Regions from separate parts of the Stenotrophomonas sp. 01N47 genome, predicted to be linked through region 2. Evidence: riboswitches for the same ligand, from Rfam matches in the RefSeq annotation. Region 2 holds a riboswitch; the other holds the start of a gene.
The links. Region 2 has a riboswitch for cobalamin ahead of btuB (TonB-dependent vitamin B12 receptor). Riboswitches for the same ligand answer to the same signal wherever they lie in the genome.
Positions count from the first base shown of each region.

Region 1: it holds a riboswitch for cobalamin, as region 2 does, so the genes downstream of both, AC1DKR_RS07660 (epoxyqueuosine reductase QueH) here and btuB (TonB-dependent vitamin B12 receptor) in region 2, are expected to answer to the same signal.

Region 1 is NZ_JBFTQU010000003.1:321,196-331,713, forward strand. It holds gene AC1DKR_RS07645 (hypothetical protein) at 1-361, shown strand, start outside; gene purU (formyltetrahydrofolate deformylase) at 418-1,269, shown strand; gene pncA (bifunctional nicotinamidase/pyrazinamidase) at 1,391-2,017, opposite strand; gene AC1DKR_RS07660 (epoxyqueuosine reductase QueH) at 2,075-2,746, opposite strand; cobalamin riboswitch at 2,888-3,118, opposite strand; gene AC1DKR_RS07665 (RpoH suppressor) at 3,261-5,111, shown strand; gene AC1DKR_RS07670 (DUF1028 domain-containing protein) at 5,161-6,114, opposite strand; gene AC1DKR_RS07675 (hypothetical protein) at 6,230-6,667, shown strand; gene AC1DKR_RS07680 (helix-turn-helix domain-containing protein) at 7,006-8,373, opposite strand; gene AC1DKR_RS07685 (CoA-acylating methylmalonate-semialdehyde dehydrogenase) at 8,488-9,993, shown strand; gene AC1DKR_RS07690 (acyl-CoA dehydrogenase family protein) at 10,009-10,518, shown strand, end outside.
Region 2 is NZ_JBFTQU010000014.1:17,399-27,916, reverse strand. It holds gene AC1DKR_RS19840 (LysR family transcriptional regulator) at 70-999, shown strand; gene AC1DKR_RS19835 (class I SAM-dependent methyltransferase) at 996-1,787, shown strand; gene gph (phosphoglycolate phosphatase) at 1,838-2,494, shown strand; gene btuB (TonB-dependent vitamin B12 receptor) at 2,593-4,434, opposite strand; cobalamin riboswitch at 4,552-4,772, opposite strand; gene AC1DKR_RS19820 (histidine phosphatase family protein) at 4,949-5,527, shown strand; gene AC1DKR_RS19815 (TfoX/Sxy family protein) at 5,618-5,980, opposite strand; gene AC1DKR_RS19810 (GAF domain-containing protein) at 5,977-6,459, opposite strand; gene bioD (dethiobiotin synthase) at 6,527-7,219, shown strand; gene AC1DKR_RS19800 (aminotransferase-like domain-containing protein) at 7,284-8,732, opposite strand; gene msrA (peptide-methionine (S)-S-oxide reductase MsrA) at 8,949-9,686, opposite strand; gene AC1DKR_RS19790 (cytochrome c biogenesis protein DipZ) at 9,701-10,518, opposite strand, start outside.

The sequences.
Region 1 (10,518 bases), on a different contig from region 2:
ACGGCTGAGCGGAGACCAGGTTGTTGCCATCGTTCATCCGCGTTGTGGCCACTCACGAAGAGCCCTGCAGAGCATTGTCGCCCAACCTGCCTATCAGGGGCTCCGCGCCAAGCTGGTGTTGGTAGTGCCCAATGGCCCGCACTGGGCCGGCGATAGCATCGCCGAATGGAATGGACTTCATCCTGAGCTGCCGATGAGCGCGATGTACATGGACAAGAGGTGGGCGGCTTTCGACCGTCAGCAGACTCCGGTCTTTCACCTTGTTCGCGAGGGTAGGATCATTGAAACTGGAACCGGTTGGCGAGGTGCGGGGGAGGAAGTTGCTCCAATCATGCGCGCTCTTCGCCTTGCCTTTGACTGATGGTTGCATTTGACATGATCGTGCACCACGGGAGTGCGCTGCCCTACACTCCGGCGATGCGCCCCGATTCCATCCTCACTCTCTCCTGTCCCGACCGTACCGGCATCGTCTACCGCGTGTCGGGCCTGTTGTTCGACCACGGCTGCAACATCCTCGACGCCCAGCAGTTCGGCGACGAGGAGAGCGGTCGCTTCTTCCTGCGCGTGCACTTCGACCGCGATGCGGGCCTGCCGCTGGACACCGTGCACACGGCGATGGCCGCAGTGGCAGCGGACTTCGGCATGGACTGGCAGCTGCATGATGGCCGCCGCCGGCCGCGCCTGCTGGTACTGGTCAGCAAGCAGGGCCATTGCCTGAACGATCTGCTGTTCCGTGCGCACAGCGGCCAGTTGAAGGTGGACATCGCTGCGGTGGCCTCCAACCATGCCGACTTCGCAGCACTGGCAGCGTCCTACCAGGTGCCGTTCCACCACCTGCCGGTGAACGCCGACACGCGCGCGGCGCAGGAACAGCAGATCATCGATCTGGTCGAGCGCGAGCGCATCGACCTGGTGGTGCTGGCGCGCTACATGCAGATTCTCTCGCCCACGCTGTGCCGTGCGCTGGCGGGCAGGGCGATCAACATCCACCACAGCTTCCTGCCCAGCTTCAAGGGCGCGCAGCCGTACCACCAGGCGCACGCGCGCGGGGTCAAGATCATCGGCGCCACCGCGCACTACGTCACCGAAGACCTGGACGAAGGCCCGATCATCGAACAGGACGTGGCCCGCGTGGACCACGCGATGACCCCGCGCGAACTGGTACGGCTGGGCAGCGATACCGAATCGCAGGTGCTGGCGCGGGCGGTACGCCGGCATGTGGAGCACCGCATCCTGCTCAACGGGCACCGCACGGTGGTGTTCCGATAGTTCCGACAGGAATACCAGCGCACGCGCGCCCGGGTAGTGCCGGCCGTTGGCCGGCAGCCACGGAACCTGTGCAGATGCCGGCCAGCGGCCGGCACTACCATCGGTCCCTGCAGGGGCGAAATTACAGAATCGCGATCCTCGCCTTCGCCAGGGCATCGCGCACCATGACGTCATTGGCCTCGGTCACCGGGCGGGTCAGCTCCCACAGGAATTTCACCCGGAACCCCGACTTCACCGCGTCCTGCGCGCTCCACAGCACGCAGTAGTCGCGTGCCAACCCGCACACGTGCACCTCGCGGATGCCGCGTTCGTGCAGCCAGCCGGCCAGTCCGGTAGCCGGACGCGTGCCATCGGGGCCGTGGTTCTCGCGGAAGGCGCTGTACGAATCCACCTGCTGGCGGGTGCCCTTGCGCAGGATCAGGTCGGCCACGGTCCAGTCCACGCCGGGGTGCAGGGCGGCGCCGGTGCTGCCCTGCACGCAGTGGTCCGGCCACAGGGTCTGCGGCTGCGCGTGCAGCAGGATCGCTTCAAAGGGCAGATGCCCCGGATGCTGGCTGGCAAACGAGGCATGGTCGCCTGGGTGCCAGTCCTGGGTGGCCACCACGGTGCGGTAGCGGCGCTCGGCCAGCAGCGCGTTGATCGGTGCCACCAGCGCATCGCCCTGTTCGCAGGCGAGGGCGCCACCGGGCATGAAGTCCGGCTGCAGGTCGATCACCAGCAGGGCGACATCAGCGGGCAGGGTGGTCATGGCAGGTCCGGTACAACGCAGGAGGGGCGAACAGCGTGGCCGCCCCTCGCGTGCACGTCAATCGCCGCTGGCGGCGTCATTGTCCTGCCCGTAATACAGCAGGCCGATCCTGATGCGTTCGCGGCCGTTCTCGCGACGATGACGGTTGGCGTCGCGCAGCGAGTAGACGCAGCCACAGTATTCCTGCTGGTAGAACTGCTCGCGTTTGCTGATCTCGACCATGCGGCTGGCACCGCCGCCCTTGCGCCAGTTGTAGTCCCAGTACTGCAGGCCCTCGTAGCGCGAGGCGGCGCGCACACCGCAGTCGTTGATCTGCGCCATGTTCTTCCAGCGCGAGATGCCCAACGATGAGCTGATGGTGTCGTAACCATGTTCGTGCGCGTACAGCGCGGTGCGCTCGAAGCGCATGTCGAAGCACATCGTGCAGCGGATGCCACGCTCGGGTTCGTTCTCCATGCCACGCGCACGGCTGAACCAGTTGTCGGTGTCGTAGTCGCAGTCGATGAAGGGGATGCCGTGCTGTTCGGCGAAGCGGATGTTCTCCTGCTTGCGCAGCTCGTATTCCTTCACCGGATGGATGTTGGGGTTGTAGAAGAAGATCGCGTAGTCGATCCCGGAGGCAGTGATCGCCTCCATCACTTCGCCCGAGCATGGCGCACAGCACGAGTGCAGCAACAGGCGCTGGCCGTTGTCGGGAAGGGTCAGGGTGGGGCGTTGGAGCTCGGTCATCGTCGGGTGCATCTGGGCGTGGGCAGCAGGTCTGGACGGAAACCGTGAACAGGACGCGCGCGGCCACACCGCCTGCACGCGCAGGACGACGATGGCCCCGGCAACCTCCCCGCGGAGATTCCAGGTCGAGTCAGGGGACGGTCGCGTCCCCCGGCCGGGGCCGGTATTCGGGCTGATGGACACGGGCCGGCTGGCCCACCTACTACCTGCCGCTTCCCAGGCGCGAGCCCAGTGCTGTTGGCAGGATTCGTTTCCATTCACCGCTGCGGGGCAGCTCCGGAATGGGCGCGCGAAGCGCCTTCACCGGATTCCCGTTTAAATCCATCCCCTCGCATGAACGCCAGGATGGATACCTTCGGCAGGTGCAAGGTGGACCCGTTGGCAGTCTTGGTCAAGGGACACCATCACGCGCCGAAGCTGTGGCTGCCTTCTCAGGCTGTGAGAGCGTGTCTTGCCATACTGGGCACCGACAGACGGGAGGTGGCTCGTGGCGGCGAAGTACTGCGATCTGGTCATGAAAGGTGGCATCACCAGTGGCATCGTGTATCCCAATGCGGTGCTCGCGCTGGCCCGCGAATACCGTTTCAAGAGCATCGGTGGCACCTCGGCCGGTGCGATCGCCGCTGCCGTGGCGGCCGCTGCGGCATACGGCGACCGGCGCCAGCAGGCCGGCGAAACCCTGCCCGGTGACGCCGGGTACGGTGGCCTGTCGGCGGTGTCGGCACAGTTGTCGCGGCGCGGGTTCATCTACAGCCTGTTCCAACCGGCCAGTGGCGCGCGCGCGGCATATCGACTGCTGGTGGTGCTGACCGGCAACGCAGGCTGGCCGCGCAAGCTGCTGTGCCTGGCCATCGCGGTGTTCCAGATCGCGCCATTGGAAGTGCTGGTGTCGCTGGCACTGTTGCTCGGCCTGGGCTGGTGGGGCGGCGGCTGGAGCGGCGTCGCGGCGACCCTGCTGCCTTCGCTGCTGTGTGCCTATGGCGCAGGCGTGGCCGCCGCTGCGCTAAGGGTGGCACGGGTGGCGCGGCGCAACCTGCTGGGCCTGTGCAGCGGGCTGAGCCGCAGTGCGGACAAGCCCGCGCTGACCGAGTGGCTGCATGAAAGCCTGCAGCAGCTGTCGGGCAAGCCGATGGATGCGCCGCTGACCTTTGCCGACCTGCACGACGCGCCCCGTTACGCAGACGAGCCAGACAGCCCGCATGCCATCACCCTGCAGATGATCACCACCTGCGTGTCGCACAATGAACCGCGCACATTGCCGTTGGGCGGCGCGCAGTTCTGGTTCCTGCGCGAGGAATTCGAGCAGCTGTTCCCGGTCGGCGTGGTGCAGTGGATGGTCGACCATGCCGGTCCACCGCGCGAGGTTGAAGGGCGCAACTACTACCACCTGCCGCAGGGTGCATCGCTGCCGGTACTGGTGGCCACGCGCATGAGCCTCAGCTTCCCGCTGCTGATCAGCGCGGTGCCGCTGCATGAGCCCTCGCGTCGCGAACGTCGCTGCGAGCCGACGTCGACGGCTGCAGGTGAGGCCGGGCACAACGTGGCCGACAGCATGGAAGGGCTGACCAGCGCGGGCCAGGCCTGTGGTCCGGTGATCACCGCGTTCCGGGTGTGCTGGTTCTCCGATGGCGGCATCAGCAGCAACTTCCCGATCCACCTGTTCGATGCCGCACTGCCGCGCTGGCCGACCTTCGCCATCAACCTGGTCTATCCGCAACGCCCCGAGCCGGTGGTGCGCGAGAGCGACAGCCGCCAGGCGCTGGAGCGCTCGGTGTTCCTGCCCACCGAGAACCGGCATGGATGGCAGCGGCATTACCAGTCCATCGCCACGCCGTTGGCGGCCGGCGAACTGGGCCGTTTCCTGTTCGCGGTGGTGGCCACCATGCAGAACTGGCGCGACCTGCTGCAGGCGCGTGCGCCGGGGTATCGCGACCGCATCGTGCATGTGAGCCTGCAGGGCGACGAGGGTGGCATGAACCTGGACATGCCACAGGAGGTGCTGACCCGCATCGCCGACAAGGGCAGCCTGGCTGGTGCACGCTTCTGTTCGTTCTCGTTCGAGAACCATTACTGGATCCGTTGGCGCAACCTGGCCTCGGCCTACCAGCGCTACACGCTGGAGATATCGCGCACCGATGATCCGGCGCAGCAGGTGCTGGCCTATCGCGCGGCCTATGCGATGGTGGCCACCGGAGCACCGCCGCCGCCCTCGTACAAGCTGGGTTCGGAAGACAAGCGGCTGGCGTCGCAGCAGCTGTGGGGGTTGATGGTGGAGCAGGGCCGCAGCTGGGATGACCTTGGTCCCGACCTCACCGACGACTCGCCACGGCCGTTGCCACAGATGAAGGTGACGCCGATCTATTGATCGCGGTGCGCTGCTGCGCTCGCCGGGCATGGCCCGGCGCTACCGTTGGTTATCGCCACGCCTTGACCACCGCATCGCCGCGCAATGGCGCATACAACGGCAAGGCCAATTCCTGCTTCACCCATCCCGGATTGAGCGCGCGCAATCCCGCCAGGTATTCGCGGGCCAATGCGGTTTCACCCTGCGACATCGCCAGCCGCGCCGCGCGTGCCCACGTCCGGTCCCAGCCATGCGCCAGCGCCAGCGAGGTGGCCAGCGACGCGCGTGCGCCGGCCACGTCGCCCTTTTCCCACTGCTGCTCGGCGCGGATGATCGCTTCATTTGAAAGCCGCATGTCGTACAGCTCGCGCAGGCGCGGCACGGCACGCGGATCGGCATCCACGCGCAGGTCGGTGTCCTGCCAGTCGCCGCCAGGCGTGCGCACCAGCAATGCCGCCGACCATTGCCCGCTGCGTTGTCCACCCGCCGCTTGTCCCGCTTCCAGTGCTGCCAACAGGCGCGCGGCAAGCGCACCGTGGGTGGCCGCGAATGTGCGTTGCATGGCGGCCAGTACCTCTGGCCCTGCCAATCCATTGCCCTGCACGCTGACGTTGCCTTCGCCCTGGGCGCCGGCCCAATCGGCCTGCTGGGCGGTCGCGCCGGTGTACTGCGCGTTGCCACCGCGCGCGCTGACCAGGCCTATCTGGCGCTCGGCGATGCTGGTGCCATCGAAATCGCCGTCCTCATCCAGCAGTTGCTTCAGCACCTGCGTGGGCGAGCGACCCGTAGCCAGTAGTTCCAGACCCTTCGACCCATAGGTCGGGTTGGTTTCGAACTGGCTGGCGACCGCGCCGACCTTCGCCTGCGCCCACGGCACGCCCACTCCTCCGACAGCGAGGTTGTGCGTGGCCACCGCCACGCCGCAGTCGCCGGCCTCGTTGCAGGCAGCAATGGAAAAGGTCGCCCACGCCGGTGTCGCGACAGCAGCAAGCAGCAGGGCCAGGCAGGGGCGCAGCACGTACATGGTCGTCTCCGGTGATGGGGTTGGACTGGGATGCAACGAACCTGCGGAAGGTTTAATGCAGGCAGCGGCGGGCGCCCTAGAATGTCCGGCTCTTCATGCATGCAAGGAATGCCCGATGTCCGCCCGCCAGGAACTGCTGGACCTGCTTGAACGCCTCGATGCCCGTGACGCGGACCACTTCCCGGTGGTGCCGCTGGCGGCGTACTTCGAAGGCAACGACCAGGAAGAGAGCATCGCACCGAACCAGTGGGGCTATGGCCGTCCGCCGATTGCCGAACTGTACGCCCGCTTCGCCGCCATTGCCGCGCGCCCGGAGGTGGAAGGTGTGTACGTGGGCCTGCACCAGGACTGGGGCAGCGCACTGGAGGATGACAGCGAATGGCCAGCGGCCGAGAACGTGCACCTGCTGACCAGCGCCGATGCGGCGACCGTTGAAGAGTGGCTGCAGGGGCTGGAATGCGATGGCGTAGGCGAGGGCTGGCCGTATGGACAGCACGTCGATGCGCCGCTGCCCTCCGCCGGCCATCGCGTGCTGACCGTGTTCTGGGACTAGTAGCGCCACGCCATGCTTGGATGCGTTTCGCCTACCGACGGATTGTGCCGACCAAGGTCGGCATCCGACGGAGCCAACGGATCGTCCGGATTGGGTCAAAGCCCGTTGCGCAGCAACGGGATCCGACGCCGACAAATTGCAGAGATCTGTCGAAGGTGGGGTGGGCCCGGTTGCGGGGGTGTAAGCGCCATGGATGGCGCGCCCAAGCCCCCAGGGATGGGTTTACGGCGTCCCCCGCAATCGGACCCACCCCGCCACCCACGGATAACCAGCTTTTGACGTTGACGTTGACGTTGCCTCTGCAGGTGCAGGGCGCAGCCCTGCCGAACCCCCAACCCCTACCGCCCCGGCAACTGCGCGAACGCGCGCTGCATGCAGTCCTCGCGCGGGCACACCCGGCAGCCCGGCCCGATCGACACCGAATTGCCCGGGCTCTGCACGTCCAGCCCCAGTGAATACACCAGCCGATCCGCATGCTGCAGGTCACACCCCAGTGCCACCGCGAAGGTCTTGCGTGGCTGGCCGTGTCCCACCGGGCCGCTGCTCACCTGCCGTGCCAGCCAGAAATGGCGGCGGCCATCGGGCATGCGCGCGGTCTGGGTGAGGATGCGCCCGGGCTGGTTGAACGCCTCATAGACGATCCACAAAGGGCAGGAACCGCCCACCTGCGAGAAGTGGAAATCGGTGGCCGAGTGGCGCTTGGACACGTTGCCGGCGCGGTCCACGCGGATGAAGAAGAACGGCAGCCCCGGCGCACTGCGGCGTGCCAGCGTACTCAATCGATGGCAGACCGCCTCGAATCCCACACCGAACTGATGCGCCAGCAGCTCGATGTCATAACCGCTGGCCTCGGCCGCGCGCAGGAAACGCATGTACGGCATCACCAGCGCACCGGCGAAATAGTTGGACAGGCCGATACGCGCCTGTGCGATGCGGGCCTCGTCGGTGAAGCCGGTGCGCGCGATCACCGCATCGATCTGCGGCAGGTAGCCACGCAGCGCCAGCTCGACCGCCATCTGGAACGCCTGCTGGCCCGGCTCCAGGTAGTCGGGCAGCCACAGCGTACGGCTGCCGGCATCGTACTGGCGCTTCTCGCGCCCGGCCTGCAGCGCGGCCACTTCCACCAGCACCCCGTGGCGGTCGGCCAGCAGCTGGCGCAGCCGTGGCGCCACGTGTCCCGGCGCCAGCCCCCATTCGGCGAACAACTGCTCGGCCAGTTCGTCCAGCTCGGGGATGTGGTTGTGCATGCGGTTGAAGAACTCGCGCACCTGGTCACCCGCCGGCAACGTGCTGCCCGCACCCGGCTCGCCCAATTGGAACTCCAGCGCGGCGGCATGCTCGCGCAATGCCAGGTGGCGGCGGTGCAGGTCCAGCAGCGCGCGGCTGACCTGCGGCAGGTTGCCGGCCAGCGCGCGCAGTTCGGTGGCGCTGACGTCGGCCAGGCCCAGATCGCGCAGGGTCTCGCCCAGCGACTCCTGCAGCGCGGCGGGCTCATCGTCGTCGAACAGGGGGGAAACATCGCCCAACACCTCGCCCAGCTTCTTCTGCACCGCAGGCGTCAGCGGGCGCTTGTTGCGCTCGATCTGGTTCAGGTAGCTGGCCGACAGCCCCAGGGCGCGGGCAAGGTCGGCCTGGCTGTAGCCGCGCTGCTCGCGCAGGCGCAGCAGTCGCAGGCCGAGCTGGCGCTGGGGGGCTGAATAATTCACAGAATTAACAGGAATCGTGGCGGGCATTGGCCAGATTAAGCGGATTCAGGCCGGAAATCGAGGCGTGGCCTGTGAATAATGCCAAGCATCTTTCGCACCCCGTGGATTGTCGTCATGACTGTTGCAGCGCCCCGTATCCGCATGCTGATCGATGGCCAGTTCGTTGAATCGGCCACCTCCCACTGGCAGGACGTGATCAACCCGGCCACCCAGGACGTGCTGGCCCAGGTGCCGTTCGCCACCACCGGTGAAGTCGATGCCGCCGTGGCTGCCGCCAAGGAGGCCTTCAAGACCTGGCGCAAGACCCCGATCGGTACCCGTGCGCGCATCTTCCTGAAGTACCAGCAGCTCATCCGCGAAAACATGAGCGAGCTGGCGCACATCCTCACCGCCGAACAGGGCAAGACCCTGCCGGACGCCGAAGGCGATGTGTTCCGCGGCCTGGAAGTGGTCGAGCATGCGGCCGCCATCGGCAACCTGCAGCTGGGCGAACTGGCCAACAACGTGGCCAACGGCGTGGACACCTACTCGATCATGCAGCCGCTGGGCGTGTGCGCAGGCATCACTCCGTTCAACTTCCCGGCGATGATTCCGCTGTGGATGTTCCCGATGGCCATTGCCACCGGCAACACCTTCATCCTCAAGCCGTCCGAGCAGGACCCGATGGTCACCATGCGCCTGGTCGAACTGGCGCTGGAAGCGGGCATTCCCAAGGGCGTGCTGAACGTGGTCCACGGCGGTGAGGAAGTGGTCAACGCCATCTGCGACCACCCGGACATCAAGGCGGTGTCGTTCGTCGGTTCCACCCGTGTCGGCACCCACGTGTACAACCGCGCCTCGCTGGCCGGCAAGCGCGTGCAGTGCATGATGGGCGCCAAGAACCACGCCGTGGTGCTGCCGGACGCCAACAAGGAGCAGACCCTCAATGCGATGGTCGGCGCGGCCTTCGGTGCGGCGGGCCAGCGCTGCATGGCCGCCTCCACCCTGGTGCTGGTCGGTGAAGCACGCGGTTGGGTGCAGGACCTGGTCGAAAAGGCCAAGACCCTGAAGGTCAGCGGTGGCACGGTCGCCGGCACCGACGTCGGCCCGGTCATTTCCTGCAGCGCCCGTGATCGCGTCGAAGGCCTGATCGCTTCGGGCGTGGAGCAGGGTGCCAAGCTGGTGCTCGATGGCCGCAAGCCGCAGGTCGATGGTTTCGAGAAGGGCAACTTCGTCGGCCCGACCATCTTTGCCGGTGTCACCACCGACATGCGCATCTACCAGGAAGAAATCTTCGGGCCGGTGCTGGTCATCCTCGAAGCGGAAACGCTGGATGAGGCCATCGCCATGGTCAACAGCAACCCGAACGGCAACGGCACCGCGCTGTTCACCCAGTCCGGCGCCGCAGCACGCCGGTTCCAGGAAGACATCGACGTCGGCCAGGTCGGCATCAACGTGCCGATCCCGGTGCCGGTGCCGCTGTTCTCGTTCACCGGTTCGCGCGCTTCCAAGCTGGGCGACCTGGGTCCGTACGGCAAGCAGGTGGTGCTGTTCTACACGCAGACCAAGACCGTCACCGCGCGCTGGTTCGACGACGAGACGCTGAGCCACGGCGTCAACACCACGATCAGCCTGAAGTAACAGCAGGGAGCAGCCATGAGCCACTCGATGACGACGGAACAGGAAGAAGCGCAGCAGGCCTACCGCGAAGCGGCGCGTGACTTCGCACAGGCCGAACTGGCGCCGCACGCCGCGCGATGGGATGCGGAGGGCATCTTTCCGCGCGAGGCGATCGCCAAGGCCGGTGAACTGGGCTTCTGCGGTCTGTACATGGACCCGGAAGTGGGCGGCAGCGGCCTGAGCCGACTGGACGCCGCCGTCGTCATCGAGGAGCTCGCCAACGTCGACCCGTCGACCGCGGCCTACATCAGCATCCACAACATGGCCTCGTGGATGGTGTCCAAGTGGGGCCAACCGGCCCTGCGTGATGCCTGGGGCAATGACCTGTCTTCGGGCAGCAAGCTGGCCTCGTACTGCCTGACCGAGCCGGGCGCCGGTTCGGATGCAGCCTCGCTGAAGACCACCGCCGTGCGCGATGGCGAGTTCTACGTGTTGAATGGCTCCAAGGCCTTCATTTCCGGCGCCGGTGCCACCGAGCTGCTGGTG
Region 2 (10,518 bases):
CACTGTAGGTCGCTGCATTCGCTCGAAAAACAGCGTATAACGCGCTTGTTTGTTGCATGGATCGAGCAGATGGACCGATTGACCGCCATGACCGTATTCGTCGAAGTTGCCGAGCGCGGCAGCCTGACCGCCGCCGCCGAGGTGCTGGACATGTCCAGGGCCATGGTCAGCCGCTACCTGGCCGAGGTGGAGGGCTGGCTGGGTGCGCGGCTGCTGCACCGGACCACGCGGCGGGTGAGCCTGACCGGGGCCGGTGAAGCCGCGCTGGCGCGTTTCCGGCAGATGCTGGCGATCGGCGAGGAACTGCAGGGGGAGCTGGCCAGCGACGATCCCGAGCCACACGGCACGCTGCGCATCACCGCCAGCGTGTCGTTCGGGCAGAGCCATCTGGCGCGTGCGGTGGCCGCCTTCGTGCAGCGCCATCCGGCCGCACGCATCGAACTGCTGCTGGTCGACCGTATGGTCAACCTGGTGGAGGAGCGCGTCGACCTGGCTGTGCGCATCGCGCGGCAGATCGACCCCAGCCTGATCGCACGTCGTTTGGCGATCTGCCGTTCGGTGCTGTGCGCGACGCCGGCCTACCTGCAGGCGCGTGGCACGCCGACCGCGCCCGAACATCTCGCCGCGCACAATTGCCTGACCCATCACTACGTCGGCAAAAGCCTGTGGCAGCTGCATCGCGAAGGACGCTCGTTGTCGGTGGCGGTGGGCGGCAACATCAGTGCCAATGAAGCATCGCTGTTGCTGGAGGCGGTGCGCGCCAATGCCGGTATTGCCATGTTGCCGACCTACCAGGTCGCACCGTTGCTGCGCAGTGGCGAACTGATCGAACTGCTGCCCGAGTACAGCCTGGACGAGCTGGGCATTCATGCCGTGTACGCCTCGCGCCGGCAACAGCCCGTTATCATGCGGCGATTCCTGGATTTCCTCGCCGAGTGCTTCGCCAGCCCGGCCTTCCAGGATCTGGACTGGCGCCCTTCGGGCAAGGAGAACACATGAACCATGGACAGGCGTTGATCGACCACAACCGTGCTGCCTGGGACCGCCAGGCCAGCGAGGTGCGCGAGTGGTCGCGACCGGTGGATGCCGAAACGATTGCCGCCGCACGCGAAGGACGCTGGCAGGTACACCTGACGCCGCGTGCGTTGCCGCTGGATTGGCTGGGCGATGTGCGTGGCAGGCGCATCCTGTGCCTGGCTTCGGCCGGTGGCCAACAGGCACCCGTGCTTGCCGCGGCGGGCGCTGAGGTGACCGTGTTCGATCTTTCCGACGGGCAGCTGGCGCAGGACCGCGCCGTCGCCGACCGCGACGGTCTGTCGCTGCGCACCGTGCAGGGTGACATGCGTGATCTGCAGGCCTTTGCCAACGACAGCTTCGACGTGGTGTTCCATCCCATCTCGAACCTGTACGTGCCCGACGTGCGTCCGGTGTGGGCCGAGTGCCGCCGGGTGCTGGCACGCGATGGCCTGCTGATGGCCAGCTTCTACAATCCGGTGGTGTTCGTTGCTGCGCGTGATGCACAGCTGAGCGAGCAGGGCCTGATCCGCCCGCAGTACGCGATTCCCTATTCCGACCTGGAAGACCTGGAGCCCGCCGCGCGCGAGGCCAAGCTGGCCCGTGGCGAAGCGCTGACATTCGGCCACAGCCTGGGGGATCTGATCGCCGGGCAGCTGGATGCCGGGTTCGTCATCGACCGCTTCATGGAAGACTGGCAGCCGCAGCCGCGCTTCCTGATCGACCGTTACCTGCCGACCTTCCTGGCCACCCGCGCACGCCGGATCGGCTGAAGACGCGGGCGTACAATGGACGGCCCCACGTTGCACGAGTGAGCCGTCCCTTGTCGTATCCCTATCCGCTGGTCGTGTTCGACCTCGATGGCACGCTGGTCGACAGCGCCGCCGATATCGCCGAAGCACTGAACCGCACGCTGGAAGACATCGGCCTGGCGCGCGTACCCGAAGCCACCGTGCTGGGCTGGATCGGCGATGGCGTGCGCCGGCTGGTCGAACAGGCCGTGCAGGCCGCCGGGCGTCAGATCGATCTGGCAGCGGTGATGCCGACCTTCATGGTCCATTACCGCGAATGCCTGCTGCGCAGCCCGCAGCTGTTCGCTGGCGTAGTGGACGCGCTGGCGCAGTTGCGTGCGTTGAAGGTGCCGCTGGCCATCTGCACCAACAAGCCGGCCGCGCTGGTGCCGCCGTTGCTGCAGCACCTGGGTATCGCCGATGCCTTTGCGCTGGTGCTGGGTGGTGATTCGCTGCCGCAGCGCAAGCCCAGTGGTGAGCCGTTGCGGCATATCGCCGCGCACTTCGAAGTGCCCGTCGATGCGTGCCTGATGGTTGGCGATTCGCTCACCGACTATCGTGCTGCCGAGGACGCCGGCATGCCGATCGCGCTGGTGCGCTACGGCTATCCGCGAGGACTGGACCTGGAAAAGGCGCACGCGGTAGCGGTGATTGACGACCTGCGCGAGCTGCCGGGGCTGCAGGGCTGACGCAACGGTAGTGCCGGCCGTTGGCCGGCACCCCGTGACGCGCTGCCGAAGGTCATGATGTTGCCGGCCAGCGGCCGGCACCACCGTGACCGCTGCGGTCACTTCGGCTGGTAACGCACGCTCAGCTGATACTCGCGGCCTGGCTGGTTGAACCACGCCACGGTTTCGTACTCGCGGTCGAACACATTGGCCACCCGCGCCAGCACCGACCATGCCGGGGTCAGTGCGTATTCGGCGCGCAGATCCAGCGCGCCGTAGCCGCCGACCTTCACCGCGTTGGCGGCATCGTCATAGCGCTTGCCCGCGCCCTGCACGGTCAGGCCGGTGCGGAAATCACCGAAACGGCGGTCGATGTCCAGGCGCGCGGTCTGCTGCGCACGGCGGGCCAGCCAGTTGTCGAACTGCGCGCTGCCGTTGGTGCGGTTGCGCGGGTCGGTGAAGCTCAGCTGCGCGTTGATGTCGAAGCCGGCCACGGTGGCGCCGCCGGTCAGTTCGGCACCGCGGATGCGTGCCTTTTCGACCTGCTGCATGCGGAAGGTGGCCGCGTCGTAGGTGATCAGGTCATCGATGCGGGTTTCGTACACGTCCAGGCCCCAGCGCCAGCCCTGGCCCTGCTGCGAGATACCGAGGTTGGCACTCTTGGACTTCTCCGGGTCCAGCGTCGGCACGCCGCTCCACGGGTCATACAGGTCGCTGAAGGTCGGTGCCTTGAACGCGGTGCCATAGCTGGCGTTGACGCGCAGGCCGTGGCCCAGCTCCATCGCCCAGCCGAGGCTGCCGGTGGCGTGGTTGCCGAACTGCTGGTTGTCATCATTGCGTGCGCTGGCCTGCAGCTGGTGACGGCCGAAGCGCGCCTGGTACTGCAGGAATACGCCGGTGTTGCGGCGGCTGTCGACCAGGTAACCGGCGCTGCTGCCATCCAGGTTGTCCTCGCTCCAGTCCACGCCGGCGCTGAGCAGCTGGCCTTCGGCAATACCGATGTCGGCCTGCAGCGAAGCGCTGTCGCGGTGCGTCTGTGCGCTGCCGCGTGCACCGAAATCACCGAAGTTGTCGGACTCGTTGTCGCTGCGGCCGACGTTGGCGGTCAGCGTCAACTGCTCGGACGGGGTGTAGCGCACCTTGCCGGCCAGCACCTGCTGGCGGGTCTCGGAGTAGTTGTAGTAGCCGTCGTAGTGGTTCTTGCCGTCGGCACGCAGGGCGCTGCCTTCCACGGTCCACTGGTCGCTCAGGTTGTAACCACCGCGCAGGCTCTTGGACAGGTTGCGGTAGCCATCGCGGTCGGGTTCATCGGCAAAGCAGCCGGTGAACAGCGTAGCCGAACCGCGGCAGGCATCGATGCCGTCCGAATGCTGGTAGGCGATGTCGGCGCCGAACCAGCCGCGTTCGGTGCCGCCACCGATGCCGCCGCTGGCTTCACGCAGGCCATTGCTGCCGCCGCCCAGCTGGAAGTGCGGAGCGAAATCGCCCTGGTTGCGGCGGGTGAAAATCTGGATCACACCGCCGATGGCGTCGGCACCGTACAGGCTGGACTGCGGGCCGCGCACGATTTCCACGCGCTCGATCTGTGCCAGCGGCAGATCCTGGTACATCGCCAGGCCAAGGTCGGCGCTGTTGATGCGCACGCCATCGACCAGCACCACGGTGTGCGAGGAATTGGTGCCACGCAGGAACAGCGAGCTCTGCTTGCCCAGGCCACCGGCGTTGGTCAGGTTGATGCCGGCGCGGCCCTGCAGCAGTTCCTGCAGGGAGGTGGCCTGGCTGGATTCGATCTGCGCGCGGTCGATCACCTGCGCAGGCGCAATGCTGTCCTGCAGGGCGATCGGAGTACGGGTAGCGGTGACCAGCACCTGGTCGAGGTCGGCGGCGCCATCATCGGCCAGGGCCAATGCAGGAAGCGCGGCCAGCACGGCCAGGGACAGCATTCGGGACTGCAGTTTCATCGGGGGACTCCAGGTGCCGCGCACGCCCGCGCAGCGAAGGGGAGGAGTCACGACAGGCAGGCACGCGCCGATGCCGCGGCCATCGCCGCGGACAACCAGCGCCATGCCCACCGCATCGCGACCTGAGGCTTCCGGGCCGGTCTCCGGGCTCGCCGCCGGGTGGCCCGAGGCCACCGTCCAGGCGCCTTCCCATGCCTGCGGCACAGTGGCGGGTTGCCTGGAACTGACGTGCTTACCGTTGCGGGGGCAGCGCCGGCATGGCGTGTTGTCACGCGTCACCGGCTTCCCGTTTCAACCTGCCGGCAGGGCCGCAGGTCACCTGGAAGTGCGCGCAGTCTACGGCATCGCGGCCGGCCCGTAGCGTCGAACCTGCACGACTGAGCAGGCGCGGATGCACCTGCACGGTGCAGCAGACCTGCGCCAGCGCCTAGAATGCAGTTCGAATTATCGTGGTGCCGTTGCCGATGTCCGTCTGTTTTCCGCTGTTCCCGCGCCGCCCTGACTGGGCACGCGCATGATCCTCGACCTGGTCCGCCATGCCGGCAACGGTCGTGATGAGTTCCTCGATGGCCGCAGCGATCCGCCGCAGCTGGCCCGCCTGCCGCAGGAACTGGTCGATGCCTATGCCGGACAATCGTGGGAACGGGTGATCAGTTCGCCGCGCCTGCGCTCGTTGCATACGGCGATGGCATTGGCCACACCGCGCGCGCTGGACGTGGAGGCGGACGAGGAGTGGGAAGAGCTGGATTTCGGCGACTGGGACGGCCAATCGTTGTTCGACCTGCCGGAAGAGGCGTTGGCCGCGTTCCACGCAGATCCGCACGCATTCCCGCCGCCGCATGGCGAGAGCTGGGGCCACTTCGAACGGCGCATCGCACGCGCGCTGGATCGACTGCTGGATGACGACGACCCTCCGCCGACGGTCGTGGTCAGCCACGGCGGCCCGCTGCGCATGGTGCTGTCGCAGGTGTGTGGTCTGCCGATGTCGCTGTGCTGGGCGCTGCGCATCGACCACGGCACGCGCCTGCGCGTGTGGGTCGAGCGCGGTGAAGCGGGGCTGGTGGGCGAGCTGCTGGAGCTGCAGCAGCCCTGATCGGACGGTAGTGCCGGCCGCTGGCCGGCAACTGCACGATCTTCGCAACGTTCCTGAGCTTGCCGGCCAGCGGCCGGCACTACCAAACAGTCAATCCTCGCCGGCGCTTTCGGCCGTGCTTTCTTCGCCATCATCCTCGGCGTCGAAGCGCTGCTCATGCACCGGGCCCGATGCTGGGCCTGCCGCCTTCAACGGATGCACTGCGATACGTGCTTCGTAGTCCTGCACCAGCGCTGTGCGCTGCGGTTCGCTCAGTTCCTGCCAGTGGCAGTCCAGCAGCGCACCTTCCAGCGAATACAGCAGGTTGAGGCTGGGCTTGAAGCCGGCACGCTTGACCTTGACGAAGGCACCGACTGCACCGATCGCGACCAGGTCCTCGCGGCTGCGCAGGCCTACCTGGCGCAGCCATGCCGCACTCTTCGGGCCGATGTTGCGCAGCTTGACCGCGCTCACGCCAACGCCCCGACGAACACCTCGGCGATGGCTTCCAGGCCGGCCTGGTCCTCGGCATCGAAGCGGCCGACGACCGGGCTGTCGATATCGAACACGCCGATCAGCTCCTCACCGCGGAGCAACGGCACCACCAGTTCCGAGCGCGATGCGGCATCGCAGGCGATATGGCCGGGGAAGGCGTCCACGTCTTCGATCCGCTGGGTGACGCGCTGGCTGGCGGCCGCACCGCACACGCCCTTGTCCAGCGGAATGCGCACGCAGGCCGGCAGGCCCTGGAACGGACCGACCACAAGTTCCTTGCCGTCGTACAGGTAGAAGCCCACCCAGTTCAGGTCGGTCAGGGCGTGGTAGACCAGTGCAGCGAGGTTGGCCGCATTGGCGATGCGGTCGGACTCGCCGTAGACCAGGCCACGGGCCTGTTCCAGCAGCTGGGCGTATTGTTCCGGCTTGCTGCCGGTGAGCGAGGCGTTGGCGAACATGGCCGCAGTCTAGCAAGCGTGCCGGGCCAGCGATAATGGGGGCTCTGTTGCCCTGCTGGAGCCTGTGATGTCCCTCCCTGCCACGTTGCCGACGGCCCTGTTCGTCACCGGTACCGATACCGAGATCGGCAAGACCGCCACCAGTACCGCGCTGCTGCACGCGCTGCGCCGGCGCGGCCTGCGCGCGGTGGGCATGAAGCCGGTGGCCAGCGGCAGCCACGACGCGGGGCAGGGGCTGCGCAACGACGACGCGCTGGCACTGCAGGCCGCCAGCCTGCCGATGCCGGACTATGCCGATCTGAACCCCTACGCATTGCGCCAGCCGTTGGCGCCCGAGCTGGCGGTCGCAGAAGATGGCGTGCGCATCGAACTGTCCCCGATCCTGGCGGCCTTCGAACGCCTGCGCGCACAGGCCGACGTGGTGGTGGTCGAGGGCGTGGGCGGCTGGCTGGCGCCGTTGTCGGCGCAGCTGGACCAGCTTGACCTGGTACGTGCGCTGCGGCTGCCGGTGGTGCTGGTGGTCGGCATGCGCCTGGGCTGCGTCAACCACGCGCGGTTGACCGCACACTCGCTGCAGGCCAGTGGCGTGGAGTGCCTGGGCTGGATCGGCAACCACATCGATCCTTCGATGCAGCGCCAGGATGAGAATTTCGCGACCTTGCAGCAGCGCCTGCCGATGCCCTGCTGGGGCCGGATGCCGTATCTGCCGGGCGCCGATGGTGAAGCGTTGAGCGCGCACCTGCACGACGACCACGGGTAGTGCCGGCCGCTGGCCGGCAACTGCACGCACTCACTACCTCGAGGTCGCCGGCCGCTGGCCGGCACTACCGTGTTGCCGCCACCAGCTCCCGTGCGATCGCACCCAACCGTTCCACCGCAGCGATGAAGCGCGCGTCCAGGGTCTGGCAGCACGACAACCGCAGGCAATGCCGGTAGCGCGCACCGCGCGAATACACCTGGCCCGGCATGAACACGATGTCCTCTGCCAGCGCGCGCTCGAACAGCTCCCGGGTGTCCACGCCAGGCAACTCCAGCCACAGCAGGAACCCTCCCTGCGGCTCGGTGGCGCAGGTGCCGGCCGGAAAATGTTCGGCCACCAGCTGCCGCAGGCGACCGACCTGTTCGCGGTACAACCGGCGCATGCGATGCAGGTGGTGCTCGTAGCTGCCGGCTTCCAGGTAGGCCGCCACCGCATCACCGAGCAGCTGCGGTTCGCCGCCGGTGGACTGGAATTTGAGCAGCGCGATGCGTTCGGCGAAGCGGCCGCCATCGAGCCAGCCGATGCGGTAGTCCGGTGCCAGTGTCTTCGAAAAGCCACCGACCACCATCACCCAACCGTTGCGGTCGAACGCTTTCAGCAAGGGCGCCGGTGGCTCGCTGAACTGCAGTTCCGCATACACCGCGTCTTCGATCAGCGGCAACTCGCGTGCATTGACCAGTTCGGCCAAGCGCTGCTTGTCGGCGATCGGCATCGTGCAGCCCAGCGGGTTGTGCACGGTCGGCATCACTACCAGCGCCGCAAGAGGGGTGTGCTGCAGCAGCGCTTCCAGCGCATCCACGTCCAGGCCGCGCTGCGGATGGGTGGGCAGTTCGATCGGCTGCAGGCCCAGCGTGGTCAGCAGGGGATACAGGTTGAAGTACGAGGGTGCTTCGATGCCGACCGCATCGCCGGGCTGGGTGACCGCGCGCAGTGCCAGTTGCAGTGCTTCCATCGCACCATGGGTCAGCAGCAGGCGTTCGGGGTGGGTATGCAGGCCCATCCGCGGGCCACGCCGCACGATCTGCGCCAGCAAGCGTGGCGAACCATTGGGGCGGGCGTAGGTTTCCACGGTCTGCTGGCCATGGCGCAGTACCTGCGCGGTGTGCCGGGCCAGCTGCGCACCCGGGTAGAACTGGCGCCCACGCGGGCCGGCAAAGGCGAGGTCGATCACGCCGGGGCGCCGCTGCGCTTCCAGCACCCGCGCCATCAGCACCTGCTGCAGCGGGGCGGTGGGCGCGGACGGCGCATCACGTAGCGAGCGCTGCGGAACCGACAGTCGCGGCGCCACTTCGAAGCCCGCCTTCGGCCGCGGAATGACCAGACCGGCGTCTTCCAGCTGACGGTAGGCCGCGATCACGGTGTTCAGGCTGAGCTGGCGCTGCGATGCCATCTGCCGCAGCGACGGCAACCGGCTGCCGACCGGCAGGCGCCCGCCGTGGATGGCTTCAGCCAGCTCGTCCGACAGCCGCTGGTAGCGGGGTGGGATCATCGTGGTGGTGTCTTCTGTATCCATCGACTCGACCCGCATCTGGTTCTGTACCCATGATGCCGACGAGCCTAGCATGTCGTTGTCGGCCGGGCCTGATCGGGGCCGGGTCGATACTTCCCAAGCGCACGGCCCTGTGGCCGTGCGTCTTTTTTCATGCCTTGGTGGTGCCGGCCGCTGGCCGGAAATCCCCGGCTGCGGAAGGGTGCGGTTGCCGGCCGGCGGCCGGCACTACCCGGGGTGTCACCGCATCGGCACCAACGCGGGATCGCGGCGGTACAGCGCCGGGAACTGCTTGCCCAGCGCGGTCAGCTTGGGCGCGTCGTAGTAGCGGATGTACGCGGCCTGCGGGTAGTTGCTCATGTAGTTCTGGTGGTAACTCTCGGCCGGGTAGAAGCGCTGGCCGCTGCTCACCTGGGTCACGATCGGCGCGCGGTAGCTCCCCGCCTGGCCGAGCTGGCCGATGTACGCACGGCTTGCTGCCTGCTGGCGCGCGTCTTCGACGAAGATCGCCGAGCGGTACTGGCTGCCATGATCGGGCCCCTGGCGGTTGAGCTGGGTCGGGTCGTGCACCACCGAGAAGAACACCTGCATCAACTGTCCATAGCTGACCTGGCGCGGGTCGTAGTCCACCTTCACCGCTTCGGCGTGGCCGGTGCGGCCACCGCTGACGCGTTCATAGCGGGCGTCGGCGGCACTGCCTCCGATGTAACCGGACACCGCGTTGCTCACCCCTTTGACGTGCTGGAACACGCCCTGCACGCCCCAGAAACAACCGCCGGCGAAGACCACGCTGGCGTGGCTGGCGTCATCGCGGAACGCCGCATCACCGCTGGGCGCAGGCAGGGCCTGCAGCTGTGCGGTGGGCTCGGCCGGGGCGGCGATCGCGCTGTGGTCCACCAGCAGCACACCCGCGACCAGCGCGGTGGCGACCAGGCCGGCGACGCCGGCGGCAATGCCCTGTTCGAAGGAGAGTTTCATCGTGTGCTCCCGGTTCAACCGAAGGTGAAGGCGTAGGCCCGCACGCCTGCGTCGAGGAATTCGATCTCGAAACGATGCGGACCGATCGTGCCGCGCTGGCGGATCAGCTGGTACAGGCGGTGCTCGTTGACGGTGCCGGTGCCATCGGCGGCCACGTCGGCGCCGGCATCGGCCGCAGGCAGTGGCTTGCCATCGAGCAGCACGCGGAAGCGCACCGGCTTGCCGTCCTCGCCCGGTGCCAGCACCAGATGCAGGTCGCGGGCGTGGAACTGGAACGCGATGCGGCCGCCGGCCTGCTGCAGTTGTGCAGCCTCATCGTTAACCCGCCACTGTCCGGACAGGCCCCATTGGTTCAGCGCCAGGGTGGACGGCAGCGTGTAGCCGAATGCTGCGTCGGCGCGCTGCCCGCCCGGCGAGGCGAACTGCTCGGCACGTGCGTGGCCCAGGTAGGTTTCCGGCGAGCGCAGGTTGCCCATGTCGGCCTGCGTGGCCACGCCCTGCAGGTCAGCCGCGGCCGGATCAGCAGGCGGCGGCAGCTCGGTCTGCCCGGCTTCCACCAGCAGGCGGCGGATCACCTGTTCGGAGTGCGCGTAGTTGCCCTCGCCGAACTGATGCCCGCGGATGTTGCCCTGCGCATCGACGAAGTAGTGCGCCGGCCAGTAGCGGTTGTTGAACGCGCGCCAGATCGCATACTGGTTGTCGAGTGCGACCGGGTACTCGACCTTCAGCTGCTGCACGGCCTTCACCACGTTGCGCGGGTCGCGCTCGAACGCGAATTCCGGGGTGTGCACGCCGATCACCACCAGGCCATGGTTGCGGTAGCGCTGCGCCC